DNA from 2 places in the Terasakiella sp. SH-1 genome. Region 1 is predicted to be linked to the other one. Evidence: predicted binding sites of a transcription regulator. Region 1 holds the regulator's gene; the other holds the start of a gene.
What was found. The regulator LexA, encoded in region 1, represses DNA repair genes until DNA is damaged. The targets are predictions, from matches to a motif close to ATGTTCTANTTTGGTTC.
Positions count from the first base shown of each region.

Region 1 (12,708 bases):
AATATTTATAAGCCCAAGCAGCAATCGTCGGCATCTTCGCAATCAAACGATAGGAAGAAACCATGCGGTGGTGCGGGTCATTGATGTCCAGAGAGTCATGGTAGAACGCAGACAACGCACCAACAACACCGACCATGATGGCCATCGGGTGAGCATCACGACGGAAACCGTCGAAGAATTTGTGCAGTTGCTCGTGCACCATTGTGTGCATGGTGATGTCATTTTCGAACTTGGATTTTTCTTCCATATTCGGCAGTTCACCCTTCAGCAGCAGGTAAGCAACTTCCATGAAGTCACAGTTATCAGCAAGATCTTCGATAGAATAACCACGGTGCTGCAAAATACCCTTGTCACCGTCGATGAAAGAGATCTTGGATTCACAAGAACCTGTGGACGTAAAGCCCGGATCATATGTGAAGTGATCTGTATCTGCATAGAATTTACGAACGTCAACAACGTTCGGGCCAACAGCTGCATCCATAACTGGCAATTCGTAAGATTTACCAGACTGGTTATCCGTAAGCGTGAAGGACTTCTTATCACTCATAGAGACATCCCCTTAAAAATATTTGGTTGGACTTGATTGCCCAACGCAAGGTGAACTGACTTAACATTTATAATTATTAGTGCAGAGAATACTGCGTGTTAGTCAAAAAAACAATCACTCTCCTTGATTTTCAGGCTCGCATCTTAAACGACGCACTGCTTCCTCACGGCCCAATACAGCCATGACTTCAAAAACAGACGGAGAAACGGTCGAACCTGTTAATGCAACACGGATCGGCTGGGCAATTTTCCCAAGTCCGACTTCCTGACTTTCCGCCAGAGACTTCGCTGCATTTTCAAGGTTTTCCTGTGTCCATTCAGACACATTATCAAGGCTTGCCACAAACAACTGTAACAGTTCTTTGGCATTGCCTTTATTCATAAGTTTCAAAGCTTTGCTATCATAGGTAAAAGGCAGGGCGCGCAGGTAAAAAGCACTGTTTGCAGCCAGTTCCAACAAAGTTTTAGCACGATCTTTCAAACCGGGCATACCGGACACAAGCCAGCCTTCGCCCTCTTTATTATATTTATCTCCAAGCTCTTTAGCGATCAGCGGCAAAACCAGATCTGCCAAATGCTGATCATCAGCTTGGCGCATATAATCAAAGTTCAAAGCTGTCAATTTGGTCGTATCAAAACGGGCAGGGGCCTTGCCGATCCCGTCCAGATCAAACCATTCAATCGCCTTGTCACGTGGAATAAACTCTTCATCGCCTCGGCCCCAGCCAAGACGTAATAAATAGTTACACATAGCTTCGGGTAAAAAGCCTTCGTCGCGATAGCTATCAGCAGCCAGTGCACCGTGGCGCTTGGACAGTTTTTTACCATCTGAGCCATGGATTAGCGGAATATGTGCAAATGTCGGCGTTTCCCAACCCAAAGCATCATAAATCACTTTTTGGCGAAACGTATTGGTCAGGTGGTCATCACCACGGATCGCATGGGTTACGCCCATATCATGATCATCAACAACAACAGCCAACATATAAGTGGGTGTACCGTCGCCGCGCAGCAAAATCATATCGTCAATATTTTCATTGGAAATTTTGACTTCACCTTGAACCGCATCTTTGACAACAGTTTCACCTTCCAGTGGAGCTTTCAAGCGAACAACAGGTTTCACGCCTTCCGGCGGGGTTGCATCACTATCACGCCAGCGACGGTCATAGGCAACGGTGCGGCCGACTGCGCGTGCTTCCTCGCGCATTTCAGCCAATTCTTCCGGGCTGCAGTAACAATAATAGGCTTTACCTTCATCCAAAAGCTGCTGGGCAACCTCAGCATGGCGATCACGGCGTTCAAACTGGGAAATGGCATCGCCATCCCAATCCAGCCCCAGCCATTCCAATCCTTTAAAGATCTTATCAACGGCATCGTCCGTGGAACGTTCGCGATCCGTATCTTCAATACGAAGCAGGAACTTACCATTATGATGACGGGCAAAAAGCCAGTTAAACAAGGCTGTACGTGCCCCCCCAATATGGAGGTAGCCAGTAGGCGAAGGTGCAAATCGTGTTACGACACTCATGTAGTCAATATCTTTGTTGTTTCTTTAATTGGGCGGATGTGTACCATATAAAAAAGTGAGATGCATTAGTTGGTTTGCAAAAAATGTTGTCAAAAAAACGACATAAATCATTAAGCCTTTATTTTTCAATGCATATTAGTAATTTCGCATTGCAAGAAAAAGATCATTTTTTCCTGTGGATTCCAGTTCTACTTGCCGCAGGCATTGCATTTTATTTTGGTATGACCACAGAAATACCTGTTTGGATGGGTTTAACTTGCCTAGCTATAAGTGGTGTGACCACGTATTATTTACGTCATTATTACATAGTATTTTTAAGTAGCTTAATAGTCACCATAGTATTCGCAGGTTTTTCTTGCGCACAATTGCGCACCTATTATGTCGCCACAAATATCCTGCCATACAGCTTTGGTCCCGCAGGAATTCAAGGGCGAATCGTTAAGGCATCCCCCAGTGCCAAAGGGATCAAGCTTACTTTAGATAACTTACAGATTTCACGCTTGCGCGCCAATCACGTCCCAACACGGCTACGATTACATGTAAATACAACTAAAAGCCAAGTTAAGGTTGGGCAATGGGTAAAAGCCCGTGCCATGCTCAAACCACCACCAGCCCCTTCAAGTCCCGGCGGCTTTGACTTTCAACGACATGCCTATTTTCAACAAATTGGAGCCATCGGTTTCAGTTACGGCGGCATTGAAATCATTGAAAAAAATCAACCGTCATTCTTACATCTGTTTGACGAACTCCGCTCCCTCATACAAGTACGCATCCAATCAGCCTTTGATGATGATCATAAGGTTGTGGAAAGTCTGGCGATTGCCTTTTTGACCGGCAACAAACAAGTCATTGATGAAGAAACCCACGAAGCGGTACGCGCAGCTGGATTGGCCCACCTTCTGGCAATTTCAGGGCTTCATATTGGCTTGGTCAGCACCATCGTCTTTTTTGTTATTCGTTTTACATTGGCCCATATCCCGTATCTTGCCCTTCGCTATCCCATCAAAAAATGGGCCGCTTTCGGAGCAATTTTCGGGGCTTTATTCTTTACACTACTGACCGGAGCCAGCGTTCCCACTATTCGTGCCTTTATTATGTGTACCATTGTCCTGACAGGCGTCTTGCTGGATCGAAAGGCCATTTCACTCAGAACAGTTGCCTGGGCGGCTATCGTTATCCTTATGTTCTTTCCAGAAAGCCTGTTGGGTGCCAGTTTCCAGCTTTCCTTTGCGGCCGTAATTGCCCTTGTTGCTTTTTATGAAAATCGGCGCATTGATTATGATAGACATGCCTCCATCCGCTATGTCCGTGAGATTTTGAATTCCAGCCTCATTGCCTCATGTGCCACCATGCCTTTTGCCGCCTATCATTTTAACCGGATTACATTATGGGGAATTGGTGCAAACCTGCTGGCAATTCCACTCACCGTTTTCTGGATTATGCCTTTGGGCTTACTTTCCTTAGCCTTGATGCCCTTCGGACTGGAAAGTTACGCCTTCAAAATCATGGGGTGGGGGATTGACGCTTTGTTATGGGTGGCAAAAACAACAGCAGCACTACCTTATGCCCAAGTTTCTATTCCCGCCATTCCGACCAGCAGCTTAATTATCATGACCCTGGGCGGGCTGATGATCTGTTTTATTCGAAGCAACTGGCGCTATAGCGGAGCAGGCTTGATCTCTCTTGCCCTGATCCTCAGCCTCACAACACCCAAACCAGATATCCTGATTTTACCGGATGGAAAACTCAGTGCTTTATATAATCAAAACAACAACACCATCGCGATGTCACAGTTACGCCATAGCTCCTATGTACGTGATAATTGGGTCAGACGCTGGGGTGAAGAAGGACAACCCCTGCAAAGTTTTGATCAAAAACTTGCCTGTGATCAACAAGGATGTAGCTTCACCCACAAAACCGGAAAAAGAATTGTTTTTAACAAACAGGCCATGGCACTTGAAGAAGACTGCCTACAGGCTAATCTGTTAATTACACCACTCACCAGCCCGACATCCTGCGTTGGGCCAGATAGCTTGATTGATGCCCATGACCTGAATACAAAAGGGGCTCATGCGGTTTATGTGGATGAAAACGATATTCATATCGTTTCCGTAAAAGACCAACGCGGCCAACGTCCCTGGACGGTTTACGGCAAATAGCACACCATTTTTGCGTCAGTGATATTTCCGGATCAAACCGACCAAGCGCCCTTGCACCTTCACACGCTCAGGCGAGAGGACACGCGTTTCATAAGCCACATTAGCTGGTTCTAATTCAACATTACCGCCTTTGCGGCGCAAGGTCTTTAAGGTTGCTTCTTCCTGATCCACCAAGGCCACAACAATTTCACCATTTGCCGCAGTATTACATTTTTGAATAATAACGGTATCACCATTATTAATACCGGCCTCAATCATAGAATCCCCTTCCACTTCCAGCGCATAATGGCTCCCAAGCCCTAACAGGCTGGCTGGTACGTCTACATGATTGGAATTATCCTGCAAGGCTTCAATAGGTGTCCCAGCTGCAATTTTGCCAACCATTGGTAGTTCCACAGCTTCTGAGTCGGGAAGAACGTCGGTATTATTCCCCATACTTCCCACTTGATTACGGGCATCATCAAGGTCTGCAATCTTATGGCTATCGGACACCAGTGGCGCATCGAGCTGGTCTTTATTTTCCGGCACACGCAAAACTTCTACCGCACGGGCACGATGGGGCAGACGGCGAATAAAGCCACGTTCTTCCAGCCCCGTAATTAAACGATGAATACCTGACTTTGATTTAAGTTCCAGCGCTTCTTTCATTTCGTCATAAGAGGGGGATACACCGGTTTCTTTCAGGCGCTTTTCCAAAAACAGCAACAAGTCATATTGTTTTTTCGTCAGCATCGCGCCACCCCCAAGAAAAAAGGAACAAAAGTAAAACACTCATTATGTTCTACTTTAGTTCCTCAAGCAGGTCAAGAACAAAACTTAAACAGATAACAGGCTATCATTCACGTAAATAACGTCCGTTTCGCTTCCGGCTTGAAGTGCCTCCCCATTGACTGGGCGAATAATAAAGCCTTCACAATGGGCCAAATTCCCCAGCATGGAACTATCCTGCTTGTCATAGGGTGTGGCGACAAGACGCCCTTGGTCATCATGGGAGAAAACGGCGCGCATATATTCCTGACGAATGCCATTGACCGGAACACCTGCACCAAGCAGAGCCTTCATCGGCTTATCCTGTTCAAAGGGCAATCCTTGCATCTTTTTCAAAGCTGCACGCAGGAAAATAAAAGCTGTCACATAGGCTGAAACCGGGTTCCCCGGCAATCCCATAGCTGGTATCTCACCGATTTTACCAAACATGAAAGGCTTGCCCGGCTTGATCGCAATACGCCAAAAATCAATATCCAGTCCCTCTTCGCCCAGCACATTGCGCACCAAATCATATTCACCGACAGACACCCCACCGGATGTAATCAAAATGTCAGCACCATTCAGCCCAGCCAGCGTTGCTCGCAAGGATTCTTCTGTATCCCCGGCAATACCAAGATTGATCGGCACACCGCCCATGGCTGTTACCATCGCAGCAACCATCAAAGAGTTTGAGCTAATGATCTGGCTTTCACGCACCGCTTCGCCCGGCATAACCAACTCGTCACCTGTTGCCAAAATAGCAACACGTGGTTTGCGATAGACCTTCACCCATGGCACATTCATCGCGCACAGCAAGCCAATATCACGCGCCGTTAACAACTGACCGGCCTTAACGAGAACATCACCTTTAGAAAAATCCAGCCCGGCACGACGCACAAACTTGCCGTCAAAGGCTACTTCCTTAAAAGTGACCTGATCGCCATCAACGTCCGTATCTTCCTGCATGATCACAGCATCAGCACCCGCAGGCAAAGGCGCACCGGTAAAGATCCGCACACACTGACCTGATTGCAAGGTTCCTTCAAATGGACCACCAGCTTGGGATTCCCCCACACGCGTTAATGTCCGGGGCTGCGTTTGCAGATCAGAAGAACAAACCGCATAGCCATCCATAGACGATACAGCAGAAGGGGGTTGGGTTAAACGTGCTGCGACATCTTCAGCCAACACACGCCCCACCGCTTCGGCCACAGAAATTTGTTCAGCGGGCAGGGGGGCAATCCCACCATCAACCTTTGCCAGTGCATCTTCTAAAGGCAATAAACTCATGAGGCTTCAAACTTTCCTGATTTGCCACCATCCTTATAGGTCAGACGCACATCTGTAATCGTCATGCCTTTATCAATGGCCTTACACATATCGTAAACCGTCAAGCACGCGATGGAGACGGCAGAAAGCGCTTCCATTTCGACCCCGGTTCGACCCTTAAGCTTACACGTCCCTTCCACATCCACTGCATTGCGCTCAGGATCACAGGTGAGTTCAACTTTTACAGAGGTTAGTGCCAGCGGATGACAAAGGGGAATAAGGTCCGGGGTCTTTTTCGCCCCCATGATCCCGGCAAGCTGGGCCACAGAAAGCACATCACCTTTCTTCATGGTTCCGTCCATGATCTTTGCAAGCGTTTCAGGCAGCATAATGACACTGCCTTTTGCCGTTGCCACACGTTCCGTAATATCTTTTTCAGATACATCGACCATTACGGCATTACCGTCTTGATCAATATGGGTGAAATTCTCCCCCATGGGTCCTCACTTCCTTATTTGGTTAAGAGGGCTTTGGTTGCCTCTTCCACATTATCTTGGCGCATCAATGATTCACCAACCAAAAAACAGTTGGCATTGACTTTTGACATTCTAGCCAAATCTTCCGGCGTGAATATTCCACTTTCGCATACCAAGAGACGATCATCAGGCACCATTGTGGACAAACGTTCCGTCGTTGTCAGACTGATTTCCATGGTTTTCAGGTTACGGTTATTCACCCCGATAAGCTGGGATTTCAGCTTAAGCGCACGCTCCATCTCTTCTTCATCATGGACCTCAATCAAACAATCCATACCATAAGAAAGGGCAGCGGCTTCCAATTCAGCAGCCAGCGTATCATCAAGAGCTGCCATAATAATCAGGATACAATCCGCCCCCAAGGCACGGGCTTCGACCACCTGATAAGGGTCCACCATGAAATCTTTGCGCAATACAGGTAAGTTTACGGCTTGACGTGCGACAACCAGATATTCATCAGCGCCTTGGAAATAAGGCACATCGGTCAGCACAGACATACAAGCTGCCCCACCAGCCTCATAAGCTTTGGCGATACTGACGGGGTCAAAATCCGGCCGGATCAAGCCTTTGGAAGGTGATGCCTTTTTAATTTCGGCAATCAAACCATATTGCTTTGCCCGTACACGGGACTTCAATGCTGCAATAAACCCACGCGGGGCAGAAGCCTCTTTGGCAGCAACCTCTAACAAGCTGATGTCCTGACGTTTTTTACAATCGGCAACATGCTCACGCTTGTCGTCACAAATTTTAGCAAGAATATCACTCACACGCCTTATCCCTTATTCGTAATCTCAACCAGCTTGGCGAGAACCTCTTTGGCCTTGCCGCTATCAATGGACTGGGCCGCCATGTCCATCCCAGCCTTCATATCAGAAACCTTATCTGCCACCATCAAAGAAGCAGCTGCATTAAGCAAAACCACATCGCGATAAGCCCCGGCTTCCCCATCAAGCAAGCGATGAATGGCCGCTGCGTTATAATCACCATCGCCGCCTTTTAAGTCCTCTTCCTGGGCTAGAGGTAGACCGAGGTCTTGCGGATCAATTTCAAATTCACGCACAGCACCATTGGCATATTCCGCCACATAAGACGGACCTGTTGTTGTCAGTTCATCCATCCCATCAGAACCATGAACAACCCAAACCTTTTCACTTCCCAAACGACCCAGCACTTCGGCCAGCGGGCGTACCCATTGTTTGGCAAAGACACCCGTCATTTGGCGCTTCACACCAGCCGGGTTTGAAATTGGTCCCAACAGGTTAAAAACAGTACGTGTGCCCATCTCCACACGCGGGCCACCAACAAAACGCATGGCGGAATGATACAACGGCGCCATCATAAAACCGATCCCGGCCTCTGCAATTGCCGTTTCCACTGTCGGAATACCGGCTTGCATATTCACCCCTAAACAAGACAACACATCTGCCGCACCGGATTTTGATGACAGCGCCTTATTGCCATGCTTTGCCACCGGAATACCACAACCAGCGACCACAAGGGCTGTTGCGGTAGAAATATTCAAGCTCCCCTTGGCATCTCCACCCGTGCCGACAATATCAATCGCATCAGCAGGGGCCGAAACCTTATTCATCTGTTCGCGCATAGTGGTGGCCGCAGCGGTAATTTCTTCGACCGTTTCCCCACGCACACGCAAAGCCATCAAAAACGCCCCGATTTGGGCCTGTGTGGCTTCGCCCGTCATGATAAGGTCAAAGGCCGCTTTTGCTTCTTCCTGACTTAAGCTTTGACCATCGGCCACTTTGGCGATTGTGGGTTTCATTGCGTCGCTCATTGGCTTATCCCTGTTGTTTAGCAAGTGTAAGGAAATTTTTCAAAAGCTGATGCCCATGTTCGGAAGCAATACTTTCCGGATGGAACTGCACCCCGTGAATTGGGAATTCTTTATGCTGCACCCCCATAATCACCCCATCTTCTGTCTGAGAAGTCACTTCTAGACAATCGGGCAAGGACGCCGGATCAATCGTCAAAGAGTGATACCGCGTTACCTCCAGCGGGGAGGGGATATCAGCAAACACACCTTGATTGGTATGGGTGATCGGGCTGATCTTGCCATGCATCGGTTGTGGGGCGCGTACAATCTGCCCCCCAAAAGCCTGACCGATGGACTGATGCCCCAAACACACACCAAAGATCGGCAGCTTGCCCGCTGCCTTTTCAATCAGCTCCAGACAAATTCCAGCCTGATCAGGGTCACATGGGCCGGGGGATAAAATAATTCCCTGCGGTGCCATTTCCATGGCTTCATCAGCCGTTAACACATCGTTACGACGAACCTCAATATCAGCCCCCAATTCACCAAAATAGTGAACAAGGTTGTATGTAAAGCTGTCATAATTATCAATTAACAAAAACATTTCAATAACTTACTTCACACTTTGAAAGTGATTATTTAATTATAAAAGGCGACTCAAAATCGCCCAGAAACGAGAGAATGCAAGCTCGTTACCCTAAGGTCAAGCTGCAATTTTTACACTTGACCTTGCCCTTACTGGAAACCCCATATAACATTACAGTAAGATAGAAGGTTAAACCCATGACGACGTACAAACTACAAATCACAGGCATGAGCTGTGCAGCCTGTTCTGCACGGATTGAAAAAGTCCTCAACCGCATGGACGGCGTTTCAGAGGCCAGCGTCAACCTAGCTACAGAACAAGCAACCGTTCAAGTAAATGACAACGACGCCGAACAAAGCGACATCATTGCCAAAATTGAAAAAGCTGGCTTTGGTGCCCACCCCATAACAGATCAAAAGGGTAAAGAAGCAGAAACAGGCAATACATTTGAACGTTCCACCCTTATAGTCTGCCTTCTTCTTACCGCTCCCTTGGTTGCCCCGATGCTTGCCATGCCCTTTGGCGGACAATTCCATTTAAATGGCTACATCCAATTATTCCTCGCCCTGCCTGTACAAATCGTTGCCTATTACCGTTTCTTGCCTTCTGCCATGGGTGCGATCAGAGCCATGAGTGGAAACATGGATGTACTGGTATGTCTTGGCACGAGTGCTGCCTTTGGCCTCAGCCTTTACCTTCTGTTTGGCACATCCGAACAACAGCCCGAACTTTACTTTGAAGCCGCCGCAGCAGTCACAAGCCTTGTCCTACTGGGAAAATGGCTGGAAAACCGGGCCAAACACGGTGTCACCCAAGCCATTCGCGCCCTTATAAAGCTGCGCCCAGAAACAGCACGCAAACTGGTCGATGGCAAGCATGTTAGCGTTAGCCTCAACGACGTACAGCTCAATGACACCATCGTGGTGAAACCCGGTGAAAACATCCCTGTTGACGGTATTATCATTAATGGCGAAAGCGAAGTTGATGAATCCATGCTGACCGGTGAAAGCCTGCCCGTTGCAAAATCAATCGACAGCCCTGTCACAGGTGGCTCACTCAATGGCTCTGGCCTTTTGCTGGTAAAAACCACCAAGATTGGCGAAGAAACCATGCTCGCCAAAATCATCGAAATGATACAAGGTGCCCAAGCTAGCAAAGCTCCCGTCCAAAAACTGGCCGATAAAATCGCATCCATCTTTGTCCCCATCGTCTGCCTGGTTTCCCTTATCACCTTTACTGGCTGGATGGTTGCAGATGCACCTGTTGAGCTTGCCATCATCAATGCGGTCACCGTTTTGGTCATCGCATGCCCCTGCGCTTTAGGACTTGCCACCCCCACTGCCATCATGGCCGGAACCGGGGTGGGGGCCAAACACGGCATTTTAATCAAAGATGCCCAGGCCCTGGAAATTGCCAATAAAGTCCAAACCATCATTTTCGACAAGACAGGCACCCTTACTGAAGGCCGCCCCCAGATTGTCGAGCAAGTCGGACGCGATTACTACGAGATTGCCGCCAGTCTGCAACAGGGCAGCGAACACCCCCTTGCCAAAGCTTTCCCAACCGATACCCCCAAAGAAGTCATCTATTTTAAAGCCATTGCCGGACAGGGCATCTTGGGAACAATCGAAGGTATGGAATATCGCCTAGGCAACCGGAAACATATGAACCACCCCTTAGGCGCTTTTGAACAAGCTGCCAACCAGCTTGAACAACAAGGTAAAACCGTTATCTGGCTGGAAAACAAACAGCAAATCCTAACGATTTTTGCCCTTGAAGATACTTTAAGAAAAACTTCAAGTGATTCAATTATCCTATTGAAAAAAAATAATATAAAGTCAATCATGCTAAGCGGGGACCATCAAAAAACCGCTGAACGGCTGGCAAAAAAGATCGGTATCGAAACAGTTTTTGCCAATGTCCTTCCCAACGAAAAAGCCAACAAAGTGATTGAGATCAAAAAACATGGAAATCTGGTTGCCATGGTTGGTGATGGCGTCAATGATGCCCCGGCACTGGCCTGCGCTGATGTCAGCTTTGCCATGGCAACAGGGTCAGATGTTGCCATCCACAGCGCAGGCGTCACCCTAATGCGAGCTGACCCCATGCTTGTCCCCCAAGCCATTGATATTTCAAAGGCCACTTATCGCAAGATCCAACAAAACCTGTTCTGGGCCTTTATCTATAACATCATCGCCTTACCTGCTGCTGCTTTTGGCTTGCTCAATCCAGTCATTGCAGGGGCTGCGATGGCACTCAGCAGCGTTAGTGTCGTCACGAATTCTTTATTATTAAAACGGTGGAAGCCATGAACATCAGCAAGGTTTCAAAACTTACAGGCGTAACAGCCAAAACCATTCGCTATTACGAGAGTATCAATCTTATGCCAGAGCCTGCACGCGCAGAAAATGGCTATCGTGATTATAGTGATCAAGATGTTGAAATTTTGCGTTTTATCCAAAGTGCACGTAAAATGGGGTTCCCTCTTAAAGACGTTGGTAACCTTTTGGCGTTATGGAAAGATAAGAACCGGGCATCACGTGATGTACGAGAACTGGCCCAACGCCATATCGACGAAGTCGAGGCCCGTATCAAGGAACTGGAAGGTATTCGCCATACCTTGAAAAATCTGGTCGATTGTTGCCAAGGTGACGATCGCCCGGATTGCCCAATCCTCAACAGCTTTGCAAAGGAAGATAACTGTGGCTGCGCCGACTAAGAAACGCAACAACAGGAAAAAGAAGAAAAGCGCTAAAAGCAGGACAAAGTCCCGCAAAAAGGGCCTAAACTATACGCTGATGAGCACGGTACTCATCGTCGGCGCTTTGGCCTATGGTGGATTTTATTACAAAGACAAACTTCTTCCCAAAGAAAAGCCACCAGCTGCCAACCAGGAAGCCTTGGCCTGGTACAAGGAACACACCCAGCCCATCGGCATGATCCGCATGCCCGATGCCCCCTTAATGCTGACAGATAGTGAAATTGAAATCGACACAACCATTGTTGAATTAACGCCCAAGAAAAGGCCCGTAACCCTTGGGCCACAATATTCAACAGCACCATCAACAGCTGCCCCAAGCCCACGTGTCGCCCATGTCGATCTTTCCACCAAACCGACAGCACCCAAAAACACAGCCTTTTATGAAGAGGCGCTTCCTCAGGATATTTACACACCAAAAGTCATTCCAAAGGCAACCAGAACCGCACCTTCGCGAACGGCTGAACAGCCTCGCTGGATGAAATATGCACTGAAAGTCGCCCCGCTACAAAACAAGCCCATGATTGCCGTGGTCATTGATGACTTGGGTTTGGATAAACGGCGCACGGAACAAACACTCAAATTGCCAGGTCCCATGACCATGGCCTTTATCCCATATTCAAAGAACCTGCACAGTCAAACTTCTTATGCCCGTCGTCGTGGTCACGAATTATTACTCCACCTTCCCATGGAACCACTGAATAAAAACGTCAATGCAGGCCCCAACCACCTGCATGGGCGATTGGCCCGTGAAGATTTACTGGATCGCATTCATTGGAACCTGGAACGCTTTGATGGCTATGTTGGT
Region 1 covers NZ_CP038255.1:1,406,895-1,419,602, reverse strand. Annotated here, with positions in the region: gene gltA (citrate synthase) at 1-547, opposite strand, end outside; gene gltX (glutamate--tRNA ligase) at 662-2,074, opposite strand; gene E4K71_RS06645 (ComEC/Rec2 family competence protein) at 2,158-4,233, shown strand; gene lexA (transcriptional repressor LexA) at 4,249-4,965, opposite strand; gene glp (gephyrin-like molybdotransferase Glp) at 5,050-6,270, opposite strand; gene moaC (cyclic pyranopterin monophosphate synthase MoaC) at 6,267-6,746, opposite strand; gene trpC (indole-3-glycerol phosphate synthase TrpC) at 6,761-7,552, opposite strand; gene trpD (anthranilate phosphoribosyltransferase) at 7,558-8,577, opposite strand; gene E4K71_RS06615 (aminodeoxychorismate/anthranilate synthase component II) at 8,582-9,160, opposite strand; gene E4K71_RS06610 (heavy metal translocating P-type ATPase) at 9,340-11,454, shown strand; gene cueR (Cu(I)-responsive transcriptional regulator) at 11,451-11,861, shown strand; gene E4K71_RS06600 (divergent polysaccharide deacetylase family protein) at 11,941-12,708, shown strand, end outside.

Region 2 (12,708 bases), 880 kb from region 1:
TGAACATAAACAGTCTGAGGGCGATCCGCAGATCAAGGCAAAAATCCGTCAGCTCCGTATGGAGCGTGCCCGCCAGCGTATGATGACAGCCGTCCCCACGGCTGATGTCGTTGTGACCAACCCGACCCATTATGCCTGCGCGTTGGAATATAAACAGGAAATGATGACAGCTCCCAGGCTGGTGGCAAAGGGGATGGATAATCTTGCGTTTCGTATTCGTGAAATTGCCGAAGAAAATGAAGTGCCGATTGTTGAAAACCCACCACTGGCACGTGCCCTTTATGCCAGTGTGGAAATAGATCAAGAAATTCCGGCAGAACATTATGCCGCTGTGGCTGAAGTTATTGGTTATGTCATGCGTCTTAAAGGGCAGATGAACTGATGAAACCCTTAAACATGTCCACGCGTGTAAAGCGCCGTTTCAAAAGGCTTGTGCGCCAGCCTGTGACATGGGGACTGTTGGCCTGGGCTTTGTTGTTGATTGCTGCGGGGAATCATTTTTTATTCCACTTCAATGTCTTATGGACATATGTCCCTCTGGTTTGTTCGATGATGGGGCTCAGCCTACTGGGCTGGGCAATCGGGTCTGCGGGGAATGCAGGGGCTTTTGGGGATTTGTTGCGCCAAGCCATTGATGTTTTACCCGAGGCTCGCCTGATTACAGCACGTGATGGTTCCACAGTTTATGCCAATCCGGGATTTAAACGTTTGCTCCCCTTGATGCCGGGAAAGGTAGAACTGGCGGGCATTCTGGATTTGCTGGATGGGGACTGGGCGATTGAAGAATTTAATCGCTTACAAGCCAATGCGCGCAATGGCATTGGCGATCATAGTGAAGTTCCGATCCGCCTTGCCAATGGCATGCGGGAATGGCGTCGGATTTCTGTGGCTCCGCTGGGGAAGCCTGTTGGGTTTTCTTTATGGTTGGTGCGCGATATTTCTGCCCGACGTGAGATGGAGAATGCCCAAAATACAGAATTTCGCCAGATGTTTGATTTTGTCGATAACTTGCCCATCGGCTTTTTCAGCTCAGATCAGCAGGGGCGTTTTCGTTTTGTAAACCAGACCTTGGGTGACTGGCTGGGCGTTTCACCGGAAATGGTGCGGGCCAGTGGTTTTGGCTTGGCAGATTTCGTCGTTGAACTGGATGATGGTACCAAAGGAACCATGACGTTGAAGGGGGCTGATGGCAAGCCTTTTGGCGTATTGGTGCGTCAGACGGAACTTTATGATGAACAGGGGCGTTTTGTTCACAATCGTTGTGTCGTTTTGCGCCAAGGGATTGAATGTGGGGAAATTGCTCCTAAACGGGTGGAGCAAACCGCATCCAAGAAAGCGGCTTTGGGCTACGACCCACGGGTGCGTTGGTTGTTTAATGAAGCTCCGATCGGTATCGCCGTTTTGGATATGGAACGCAATGTAACGGACTGCAACCGGGCTTTCCTGAAAATGCTGGGACGTCATCAGGATGCGATTGTCGGGCGTGCGCTGTTTGATCAGATTAAGGCTGATTATCATGAAGACGCGACCCGTCAGCTGGGTAAAGTTGCCATGGGAACCATTGCGGCTGTGCGTTTTGATGTGCAGATGCAGACGGCTAAGGGGCGCTTGCTAACCGTGAGTGTTTTTGCCGGCCATATGGAAGATGAAACCGGAGAAATCAATGGTTTGGTCTTACATTTTATTGATGCAACAGAAAAACGTGATTTGGAACTCCAGTTTTCTCAAGCCCAGAAAATGCAGGCGGTTGGTCAGTTGGCCGGCGGGATTGCCCATGATTTCAATAACGTGTTGACTGCCTTGACGGGCTTTTGTGAAATCCTCTTGGAACGTCATCCCAAGGGTGATCCGGATCATCAGGAACTCCAGCAAATTTATCAAAGTGGTAATCGAGCGACGGATTTGGTCCGTCAGCTTTTGGCCTTTTCGCGCAAGCAAACTTTGCGCCCGGAAATTGTGGATATATCGGAGGTGATTTCCGACCTGTCCTCCATGCTTAATCGTTCTTTGGGGGAAACGGTTCGATTACGGATCGAAAATGGCCGTGACTTAAAGCAAATTCGGGTGGATACCGGGCAGTTGGGACAGGTGGTGGTTAACCTGGCTGTGAATGCAGGTCATGCCATGGATGGCGAGGGAGAGGTGATGATCCGTACCTCTAATGCCAACATTGAAGAACCGATTGAACAGGGCCATGACACTATGCCACCGGGGCAATATGTTTGTATTGAAGTCACCGATATCGGTTGTGGTATTCCCCCGGAAAACCTGACGAAAATTTTTGAACCCTTCTTTACGACCAAGGATGTGGATAAGGGAACCGGACTTGGCCTTTCAACAGTTTATGGTATTGTGCGCCAAACCGATGGCTATATTTTTGTTGATAGTGTGGTGGGGCAAGGCACGACTTTTTCCATTTTCTTCCCGGCTATTGAGGAAGAGGTCATTATCCCCAAAGAAACCAAGCAGCAACCGGACTTGTTTGACCATGCGGACTTAACGGGAACAGCAACAATTTTGTTGGTGGAAGATGAAGACCCGGTTCGCCTGTTTGGTGCACGTGCATTGAGTGCCAAGGGCTATGAAGTGTTGGAAGCGGCCAGTGGTGATTTGGCTTGGGAAATTGTTAAATCCAAAGGTCATCAAATTGATCTGGTTATTACCGATGTGGTGATGCCGGGGATGAAGGGGCCGGATTTGGTGGAACTCGTGCATGAACGTTTCCCTAAAATCAAGGTGATCTTCATGTCCGGTTATGCCGAAGATGTCATCCCGGAAGGGATCGAAAATGATCCGACGCTTCACTTCCTACCCAAACCGTTTAAGCTGAAAGACCTCGCCTTTAAGGTAAAAGATGTATTAGGGGAGCTTTAATTTACCCCTATGTGTAAATGACAAGAAAAAATAAATTGGATATTGTGCGCTCCAATAACTTGGAGTTTAAAGCTATGACACAATATCAAATTCAAGCAAACCTCACTTTTGCAAAGACTATTAAGAAGGTTGGTCTTAAAGTTACAGCTCAAAGTGAAGATGAAGCAAAAAACAAATTTACTCAAAAAGCCGAAGCGCACTATGCTTCAACACTGGGTAAAATTAGTGGGATTGAGTTTAAGCAAATTGATAAACTGTAATCCAGTTTGTTCTTCATGATTTCCGATTCGCGTAGAACTTAGGGAGAACATTATCTGAAAAGTTGTTTGAAAACAGTGTGTTCTCAAATGTTCTTGCGGATGAGAACATTTAGTGTACATTTAAATCAATTGCAACGGCCCTGTTACTTGTGGAATAAGGGAGTACAGATATGTCTCAGACCGCACTTAAGCTCGTGGATAAGGATACCATGGATAAAAATAAAGCATTGGAAGCAGCAGTTGCCCAGATCGAGCGATCTTTTGGCAAAGGCTCCATTATGAAACTGGGCCAGCGTGAAAACGCGGTGGAAACAGAAGTTGTTTCAACAGGCTCACTCGGCCTTGATATCGGGCTGGGCATCGGTGGCGTGCCTAAGGGCCGCATCATTGAAGTTTATGGTCCTGAAAGTTCCGGTAAAACAACTCTGGCGCTGCATATTGTGGCGGAAGCTCAGAAAAATGGCGGCACCTGTGCGTTTGTCGATGCTGAACACGCTTTGGATCCAGTTTATGCACAAAAGCTTGGCTGTAATGTTGACGAGTTGTTGATCTCCCAGCCTGATGCCGGGGAACAGGCATTGGAAATTACCGATACGCTGGTGCGTTCTGGGGCCGTTGATGTGTTGATTATTGATAGTGTGGCCGCGCTTGTCCCGCGTGCAGAACTGGAAGGCGAGATGGGCGATACCCATGTGGGGCTTCAGGCACGTTTGATGTCACAGGCCCTGCGGAAGCTGACGTCTTCGGTATCGCGTTCCAACTGTCTGGTCATCTTCATCAACCAGATCCGGATGAAAATCGGTGTGATGTTTGGCAACCCGGAAACCACGACAGGTGGTAACGCACTGAAATTCTATTCTTCTATCCGTATGGAGATTCGCCGCATTGGTCAGATCAAGGATCGTGATGAAGTTGTTGGGAACCAGACGCGGGTGAAGGTTGTTAAAAACAAGATGGCACCGCCGTTCCGCACCATCGAATTTGACATTATGTATGGGGAAGGGATTTCCAAGATGGGTGAAATCCTTGACCTGGGGGTCAAGGCCGGGATTGTTGAAAAGTCTGGTTCCTGGTTCTCTTATAATTCCACCCGTGTGGGGCAGGGGCGTGAGAATGCCAAGCAGTTTTTGCGTGATAACCCGGAAATGACCAATGAGATTGAAACGGCCATTCGCCAAAATGCCGGGTTGATTTCAGAAGCCATGACAACTGGGGAAAAAAGCTCAGATGGCGATGATTAAATTTTAAAACCAGTCCCGTGAAATAAGGGAATCCGGTTCTAAATTCATCAATGGTTTTATGCAAGCCCCCGTTTCAACCGGGGGCTTGTCTATGTGTAAGCCAAGGTTTTGGCCTTTTCCGCCTGTAGAGGATTGAAAAACTAGACAGCCCCTTTACAGCGCGGTAAAACCAAGCCTCTCGAATTCATGATAACCACTAAAAGTGAAGACCCATGCAAAGTGCGAACGATATTCGTAAAACGTTTCTAGATTATTTCGGTAAAAACGGTCACGAGATTATTGACTCTTCTCCGCTGGTGCCCAGAAACGACCCAACCCTGATGTTTACCAACGCGGGGATGGTGCAGTTTAAAAACGTCTTCACCGGGGTGGAAAAACGCGATTATTCCCGCGCAACCACGTCGCAAAAATGTGTGCGTGCCGGTGGCAAGCATAATGATTTGGAAAATGTTGGTTTTACCGCACGTCACCATACGTTCTTTGAAATGCTCGGCAACTTCTCTTTTGGGGATTATTTCAAGGATAATGCCATTGAACTGGCCTGGAACCTGATCACCAAGGAATTTGGTCTACCTAAAGACAAGCTGCTGGTTACGGTTTATCATGAAGATGATGAAGCATTTGACCTGTGGAAAAAAATCGCAGGTTTGTCTGACGATAAAATCATTCGTATTCCAACTTCTGATAACTTTTGGGCCATGGGCGATACCGGTCCTTGTGGTCCTTGTTCTGAGATTTTCTTTGATCATGGCGATCATATCTGGGGTGGCCCTCCGGGGAGTCCGGAAGAAGACGGGGACCGTTTCATCGAGATTTGGAACCTTGTCTTCATGCAATATGAACAAACCGCTGATGAACGTTTGAACCTGCCCAAGCCGTCTATTGATACGGGCATGGGGCTGGAGCGTATTGCAGCTGTTTTGCAGGGCACGCATGATAACTATAATGTCGACCTTCTGCGCAAATTAATTGAGGCTTCTGCCGATAAATCTTCAACAGACCCGGATGGTGATTTTAATACATCGCACCGCGTCATTGCCGACCATTTGCGTTCTTCTGCTTTCTTGCTGGCCGATGGCGTTTTGCCCTCTAATGAGGGGCGTGGTTATGTGCTTCGCCGTATCATGCGTCGTGCCATGCGCCATGCCCATATCATTGGAGCGAAAGACCCATTGTTGCACAAACTGGTGCCGACATTGACCGGCCTGATGGGGCAAGCCTTCCCGGAACTGGTGCGCGCCGAAGCCTTGATCACTGAAACGCTGGAACTGGAAGAAGCCCGCTTTAAGAAACTGCTGGATCGTGGTTTGAGCCTACTGGATGCGGAAACCAAAGAATTGGGTGAAGGCGATGAGCTTAAGGGAGATGTGGCCTTTAAACTTTATGATACCTATGGCTTCCCGGTTGATTTGACACAGGATGCGTTGAAATCCAAAGGGATTGCCGTTGATATGCCAGGCTTTGAAACAGCCATGGAAAAACAGCGTGAAGAGGCACGTAAAAACTGGGCGGGTTCTGGAGGACAAGCCGATGAAGCCCTGTGGTTTGACTTAAAAGAAAAAGTCGGGGCGACGGACTTCCTGGGCTATGATACAGAAATTGCAGAAGGCCAGATTGTTTCTATCGTGGTAGACGGCAAAGAAGTTGATCGTGCCCAGCCGGGGACCGAAGTTACTGTTTTGTTGAACCAGACGCCGTTTTATGCCGAAAGTGGTGGTCAGGAAGGTGACTGCGGCCTTTTAAAAGTTGGTGATATTGCCGAAGTGGAAGTTTCTGATACACAAAAACGCATCCATTCACTTTACCTTCATATCGGTAAGGTGAAGGGGGGCGTGATTTCTGTCGGGGCCGATGTGTCTGCCGAAGTGGATCATACGCGCCGTTCGGCTGTGCGCTCTAACCACTCTGCCACACACTTGTTACATAAAGCCCTGCAACAGGAGCTGGGTGATCATGTGACGCAGAAAGGTTCCTTGGTCGCAGAAGAGCGTCTGCGTTTTGATATTGCCCATAATAAGGCGCTGAGCACAGATGAAATTGCGGCTGTCGAAGCCAAGGTTAACGCACAAGTGCGTGCCAATACCGAAGTGGTCACGCGCTTGATGACCCCGGATGAAGCCATTGAACAAGGGGCTATGGCGCTCTTTGGGGAGAAATATGGCGATGAAGTGCGTGTGGTGTCCATGGGCGATGAAAATGGTAAAAACTTCTCTGTTGAGCTGTGTGGTGGTACGCATGTGAAACGCACAGGTGATATTGGCTTGTTCAAGGTTTTGAATGAAGGCGCTGTAGCGGCTGGTGTGCGCCGGATTGAAGCGCTGACGGGCTCAGCTGCGGTGGCGTATCTGGCAGAACAGGAAGAACGCCTTAATGAAACAGCTGCTTTGTTGAAGACCACACCTGCCAAAGTGGCGGGTCGTGTAGAAAGCCTGCTGGATGAGCGCAAGAAAATGGAACGTGAAATTTCTGATCTGCGCAAAAAACTCGCAACAGGGGGCGGGGCTGCAACATCTGAAGTCAAGGATGTCAACGGCATCAAATATCTCGGTAAAGTGTTGGATGGCATTCCGGGTAAAGAGCTGAAGTCCATGGTTGATGAGATGAAAAATCAAATCGGCAGTGGCGTTTGTGCGGCTATTTCTGTGAATGACGGCAAAGCTTCCATCGTGGTTGGGTCCACCGATGATGTGAAAGATCAATTTAATGCGGTTGATTTGGTGCGTGTCGGTTCTCAGGCCCTGGGTGGGAAAGGCGGCGGTGGTCGCCCGGATATGGCTCAGGCCGGTGGCCCTGATGGTTCCAAGGCAGAGGAAGCCTTGTCTGCGATTGAAGCAGCCATTGCGGGTTAATCTCAGACGATAAAGGACAGGGCAGATGGAATTTCTTATTCTCGGTCTGGTGATCTGGGCAGGGGCGCATATGGTTCCTGTCGCTGCGCCTGATTTGCGTGCCCGTCTGGCAGAACGATTTGGTGAAATGCCTTATAAGGGGCTGTTTGCTCTGGTCGTTTTGGCTTCCGTTGGTCTTATGGTGTTGGGCTGGCGTTCAATTGGGCCAGCGCAGCCGCTTTATGATATTTACGCCATTGTGGCTGTTCCCTGCCTGATTATGATCTTGCTTGGCTTTGTGTTGATGGCTGCGGCAAAAATCAAAAGCAATTTCAAACGTACCATCCGCCACCCTCAACTGACAGGGTTTACCCTTTGGTCTGTAGCCCATGTATTGATGAATGGGGATGTGCGCGGTGTTTTGCTTTTTGGTGGGCTTTCGCTTTGGTCTGTTGCAACGATTTTCTTGTTGAATAAACGTGATGGGGCGTTTACGCCACCGGCAAAGGAACTGCCCCATAAAGGTGCCATTGTTGTGACAGTGGGGTTCTGCGTATTTATTGCTGCGGTTTTAGGTCATGAATATGTTTCAGGGATCGACCTGTCGACCAAACAGCATTAAGAGCCTGAGGCATCTGTAAAATAGGCTCCCGGTGTTGCTCCCAGTGCTTTTTTAAACATGGCGCTAAAGGCACTTTGTGAGGAATAGCCCAAATCCTGTGCGATATGGGCAATGGGTTGTTTGTTTGCCAGCCTGCCCAAAGCCTCTAATAAACGAGCTTGCTGGCGCCATTGTCCAAAAGTCATATCTGTTTGTTTTTTGAAATTACGCGCTAATGTACGGCTGGTTGTTCCCAGATGTTCAGCCCATTGATCCAGCGTGGTTTCATCTGCAGGATTGTCTTTCAGGTAATCAGCAATGGTTTTGATCGGCCCTTCACTGGGAACAGGGAGGTGGAGCGGACTAAGCGGTGCCGCAGTCAGACAATCCAGTAGTACATGGGCAAGACGCCCTTGCGCACCGGTTTGGTCATAAAGGGCCGGGAAGGTCACTGCCGTGGCAATCAGTTCGCGCAATAGGGGGGTAATGACCATGACCTGACAGTGGCTTGGCAAGTCATGAAGGGCATGAGGCGCGACATAGACATTGCGCATGGTTACAGTATGGATCACCTTGATGGCATGGATGACTTGGGGCGGGATCCACACAGCGCGTTGTGGTGGGATGACCCAGATGCGTTCTTCGGCCATGACCTGCATGACCCCGTTGGAGGCATAAAGCAATTGCCCCCAGTCATGGGAATGAAAAGGCGATCGTAGCCCGCTTTTGCGCACGCCCTGGCGTAAGGTGATGTCACGCGGGATATCTTCCAGCTGGGTGATTTCAATGCCGTCATTGCCGATCACAGACTGAAATGTCGAAGGGGATGTCTCTTTTAAGCTATGTTTTGTCATATATGTGTATATATGACATTTTTTGAAAGGTTTAAAGTTTCCTGGTCTTTTAAATCTTTGAGGAAGTTCCCCATGCCCTCTATATCTCAAGAAACAAAATGGAAACGACCTGAAATCCTGTTGTTTGTCATGGGCGCCGCCATGCCGTTGGCTTTTGGGATTTGGCAGGCTTTGCTGAATAATTTCACGATTGAACGCGCTAATTTTACTGGTGTGGAGATCGGTATTCTCCAGTCCTTGCGTGAAATTCCCGGCTTTATGGCTTTTGCCGTGGTGTTTGTACTGCTTTTGATGCGCGAACAGACTTTGGCAATCCTATCGTTGCTTATTTTAGGGATTGGGACGGCCATAACCGGGTATTTCCCGTCTGCTCTCGAGCTTTATGTAACCACTGTTTTGATGTCGATTGGTTTTCATTATTTTGAAACGGTGAACCAGTCTTTACAACTGCAATGGTTTGATAAGGAAACAGCTGCCTATAACATGGGACGGGTGCGTGCGATTGGTTCTTTCGGGGCACTTGTGGCTTTTGGTGTAGGCTGGTTGTGTCTGGATGTGATGAACCTGTCTATGGAAATTGTCTATGTCATTGGCGGAGGGGCGACTGTGTTGTTGGCGCTTTATTGCTGGATGGCTTTTCCCCGTTTTCCTGAAAAGGTCGAACAACATAAAAAGATCATCCTGCGCAAACGCTATTGGCTCTATTATGCCTTGCAGTTCCTCAGTGGGGCACGCCGTCAAATCTTTGTGGTGTTTGCGGGCTTCTTGATGGTGGAAAAGTTTGGGTTTGATGCTGCTGCGATCTCTGCCATGTTTTTGGTCAATGGGGCGCTGAATATGGTTTTAGCCCCACAAATCGGTAAACTGATTGGCAAATGGGGGGAACGTCGTTCCTTAACCGTGGAATATATCGGCTTGGTTATTGTGTTCCTTGGTTATGCCATTGTGCAGGACCCATGGGTGGCCGTGGCGTTATATATTCTGGATCATTTGTTTTTCTCTATGGCGATTGCGATGAAGACCTATTTTCAGAAAATTGCTGACCCGCGTGATATTGCGCCGACCGCTGGGGTGTCTTTTACCATTAATCATATTGCGGCGGTGGTGCTGCCTGCGGCTTATGGTGTGTTATGGCTGATTTCCCCGGCTGCGGTCTTTATCACGGGGGCAGGGCTTGCCTTTATGTCTTTGATCCTGTCGCGCTTTGTCCCGTTGGTGCCTGAAGAGGGCCGGGAAGTTTGCTGGCGTTCTCGTCAAACTGTTGAACAGGGTGCAGAATAACTTGATCATCCATGGTTTGCCCCTTACCTTAGGGCAAATCGTTCGATTAGCTAACAGGTTTATGATATGAGCTTTACAGGCACAGACAATTATGTCGCCACTGATGATCTTCGCGTTGCGGTGAATGCCGCGATCAATCTGGAACGTCCGCTTTTGGTGAAGGGCGAGCCGGGCACGGGGAAAACCGTTCTGGCCCATGAAATTGCCAAGGCCCTGAACACGCCCTTGATTGAATGGCATGTGAAATCCACCACCAAGGCCCAGCAAGGCTTGTACGAATATGATGCGGTGTCACGTCTGCGTGATTCCCAATTGGGTGATGAACGGGTCCATGATATTTCCAACTATATCGTGCGTGGGAAGTTATGGGAGGCGTTCGAGCGTGAAGAACGCCCCGTCCTGTTGATTGATGAAATTGACAAGGCCGATATTGAATTCCCCAACGACCTGTTGCTGGAACTGGACCGTATGCAGTTTCATGTTTATGAAACCAAGGAAACGGTCAAGGCAAAGAACCGCCCGATCATTGTGATTACGTCAAACAATGAGAAAGAATTACCCGATGCCTTCCTGCGTCGCTGTTTCTTCCACTATATCCGTTTCCCCGATAAGGACACTATGGCAGAGATTGTGGAAGTCCACTATCCGGGCTTGCAAAAACGTCTGGTTTCAGAAGCGCTTAATGCTTTCTATGACTTGCGTGATGTACCGGGGTTGAAGAAAAAACCGTCCACATCGGAACTGCTGGATTGGATCAAGCTGTTGATGGTGGAAGATATTCCGCCGGAAGCTTTGCGTGAGAATGACAGCAAGAAATCCATTCCGCCGCTGCATGGTGCTTTGTTGAAAAACGAGCAGGATATCCACCTGTTTGAACGCCTGGCATTTATGGCGCGACGTGGTGAATAATCCATGAAATATGAAATCTCTTTGGCAACACCGGATCAACCAACTGTTATTCAGTTATTAGAACTGAGTGATGCCTATTATGCAGAGCTTTATCCCGCAGAAAGTAATCACTTGCTGGATGTGGATGCCTTAATGAATGACAATACACATTTTTTTGTGGCTCGCGACATTGAGGATGCGAGGATTGTCGGCTGTGCCGCCCTTGTCAGTTATTCTGACTATGGGGAGATTAAGCGTATGTTTGTCTTGCCAGAGACACGTGGTACAGGGGCAGGGCGTGATCTATTGTGCGTTTTGGAACAGGCAGCACGTCAGTTTAAGTTACCGTTTCTGCGCTTAGAAACAGGTACTGCGCAACCGGAAGCCATTGGCCTTTATAAGGCGGAAGGTTACAAGGAGATTGAACCTTTCGGAGATTACAAGCGGGACCCGCTGAGCTTGTTTATGGAAAAAGAGCTGGAGGCTGTGTAAAAGAGCTATGTTTCTCAATCTCTTCTTCGAACTTAAACAGGCCAATGTCCCGGTCTCCTTAAAAGAATATCTTTTGTTGATGGAGGCTATGGACAAGGGTGTCGCAGAATATTCGCTGGATGATTTTTATTATCTGGCACGTTCGGCTTTGATTAAGGATGAACGGCATCTGGATAAGTTTGACCGTGTGTTCGGCCATGTGTTCAAGGGATTGGAGGCACCTTCGGAAGGCGATGCCCATGAAATCCCCGAAGAATGGCTGCGCAAGATGGCGGAACGATTTCTAAGCGAAGAAGAGAAAAAGCAGATTGAGTCCTTGGGCGGTTGGGATAATCTGATGGAGACGCTTAAAAAGCGTCTTGAAGAACAGAAAAAACGCCATCAAGGCGGCAATAAATGGATTGGCACGGCAGGTACCTCGCCTTTCGGTGCCTATGGTTATAACCCGGAAGGTATCCGTATTGGTCAGCATGAATCACGCCATCGCAGGGCAGTGAAAGTTTGGGATAAGCGTGAATTTAAAAATCTTGATGACCAAGTAGAACTGGGCACGCGCAATATCAAGGTGGCGCTGCGTCGTTTGCGTAAATTTGCCCGCACAGGGGCGGCGACCCAGCTTGATCTGGATGACACTATTAAATCCACAGCCCACAAGGGATTTCTGGATATCAAGATGGTAGCAGAACGCCACAATGCGGTGAAGGTTCTGTTGTTCTTTGATGTTGGCGGGTCCATGGATGATTATGTCAAAGTCTGTGAAGAGATGTTTTCTGCCTGCCGTACAGAATTTAAACATCTGGAATATTTTTATTTCCACAACTGCATCTATGAAGGGGTGTGGAAAGATAACAAACGTCGCCATAACGATGTGATCCCCCTATGGGATGTGCTGCATACCTATCCCAGTGATTATAAGGTGATCTTTGTCGGTGATGCGTCCATGAGCCCTTATGAGATCAGCTATCCCGGCGGGGCGGTGGAACATTGGAATGAAGAGGCTGGTGCGGTTTGGATGGAACGGGTGCTTCAGGTCTACCCCCATGCCGTCTGGATTAACCCGGTGCAACAAAACTGGTGGCGTCACACCATGTCCATTCAGATGATTAAGCAGTTGATGAGTGATCGCATGTATCCCTTAACGCTGGAGGGGATTGATCTGGCGATTCAGGAGCTGAATAAATAGTGAATAGTCATTCCCAACTTGATTGGGAATCTATAGGGCGAAGAGACCCCCGCATACGTGAGGATGACCTTATTATCAGCCGAGTTTAAGACATTCCTCAACGAAGGTGCTGATCCATTTATCATCGTCTTTTAAGTCACTGGCGACTTCGGCAATTGATTTAACCCCAATGCCCATGACGGGTGCATTCAAATAGCCCATGGACC
Region 2 covers NZ_CP038255.1:2,289,896-2,302,603, reverse strand. Annotated here, with positions in the region: gene flhB (flagellar biosynthesis protein FlhB) at 1-382, shown strand, start outside; gene E4K71_RS10590 (PAS domain-containing sensor histidine kinase) at 382-2,874, shown strand; gene E4K71_RS10585 (hypothetical protein) at 2,949-3,134, shown strand; gene recA (recombinase RecA) at 3,305-4,375, shown strand; gene alaS (alanine--tRNA ligase) at 4,588-7,224, shown strand; gene E4K71_RS10570 (NnrU family protein) at 7,250-7,825, shown strand; gene E4K71_RS10565 (helix-turn-helix transcriptional regulator) at 7,822-8,658, opposite strand; gene E4K71_RS10560 (MFS transporter) at 8,731-9,939, shown strand; gene E4K71_RS10555 (MoxR family ATPase) at 10,006-10,848, shown strand; gene E4K71_RS10550 (GNAT family N-acetyltransferase) at 10,852-11,319, shown strand; gene E4K71_RS10545 (VWA domain-containing protein) at 11,327-12,502, shown strand; gene E4K71_RS10540 (BLUF domain-containing protein) at 12,578-12,708, opposite strand, start outside.
Region 2: the regulator LexA is predicted to act here: its motif matches at 3,169-3,185, upstream of recA (recombinase RecA).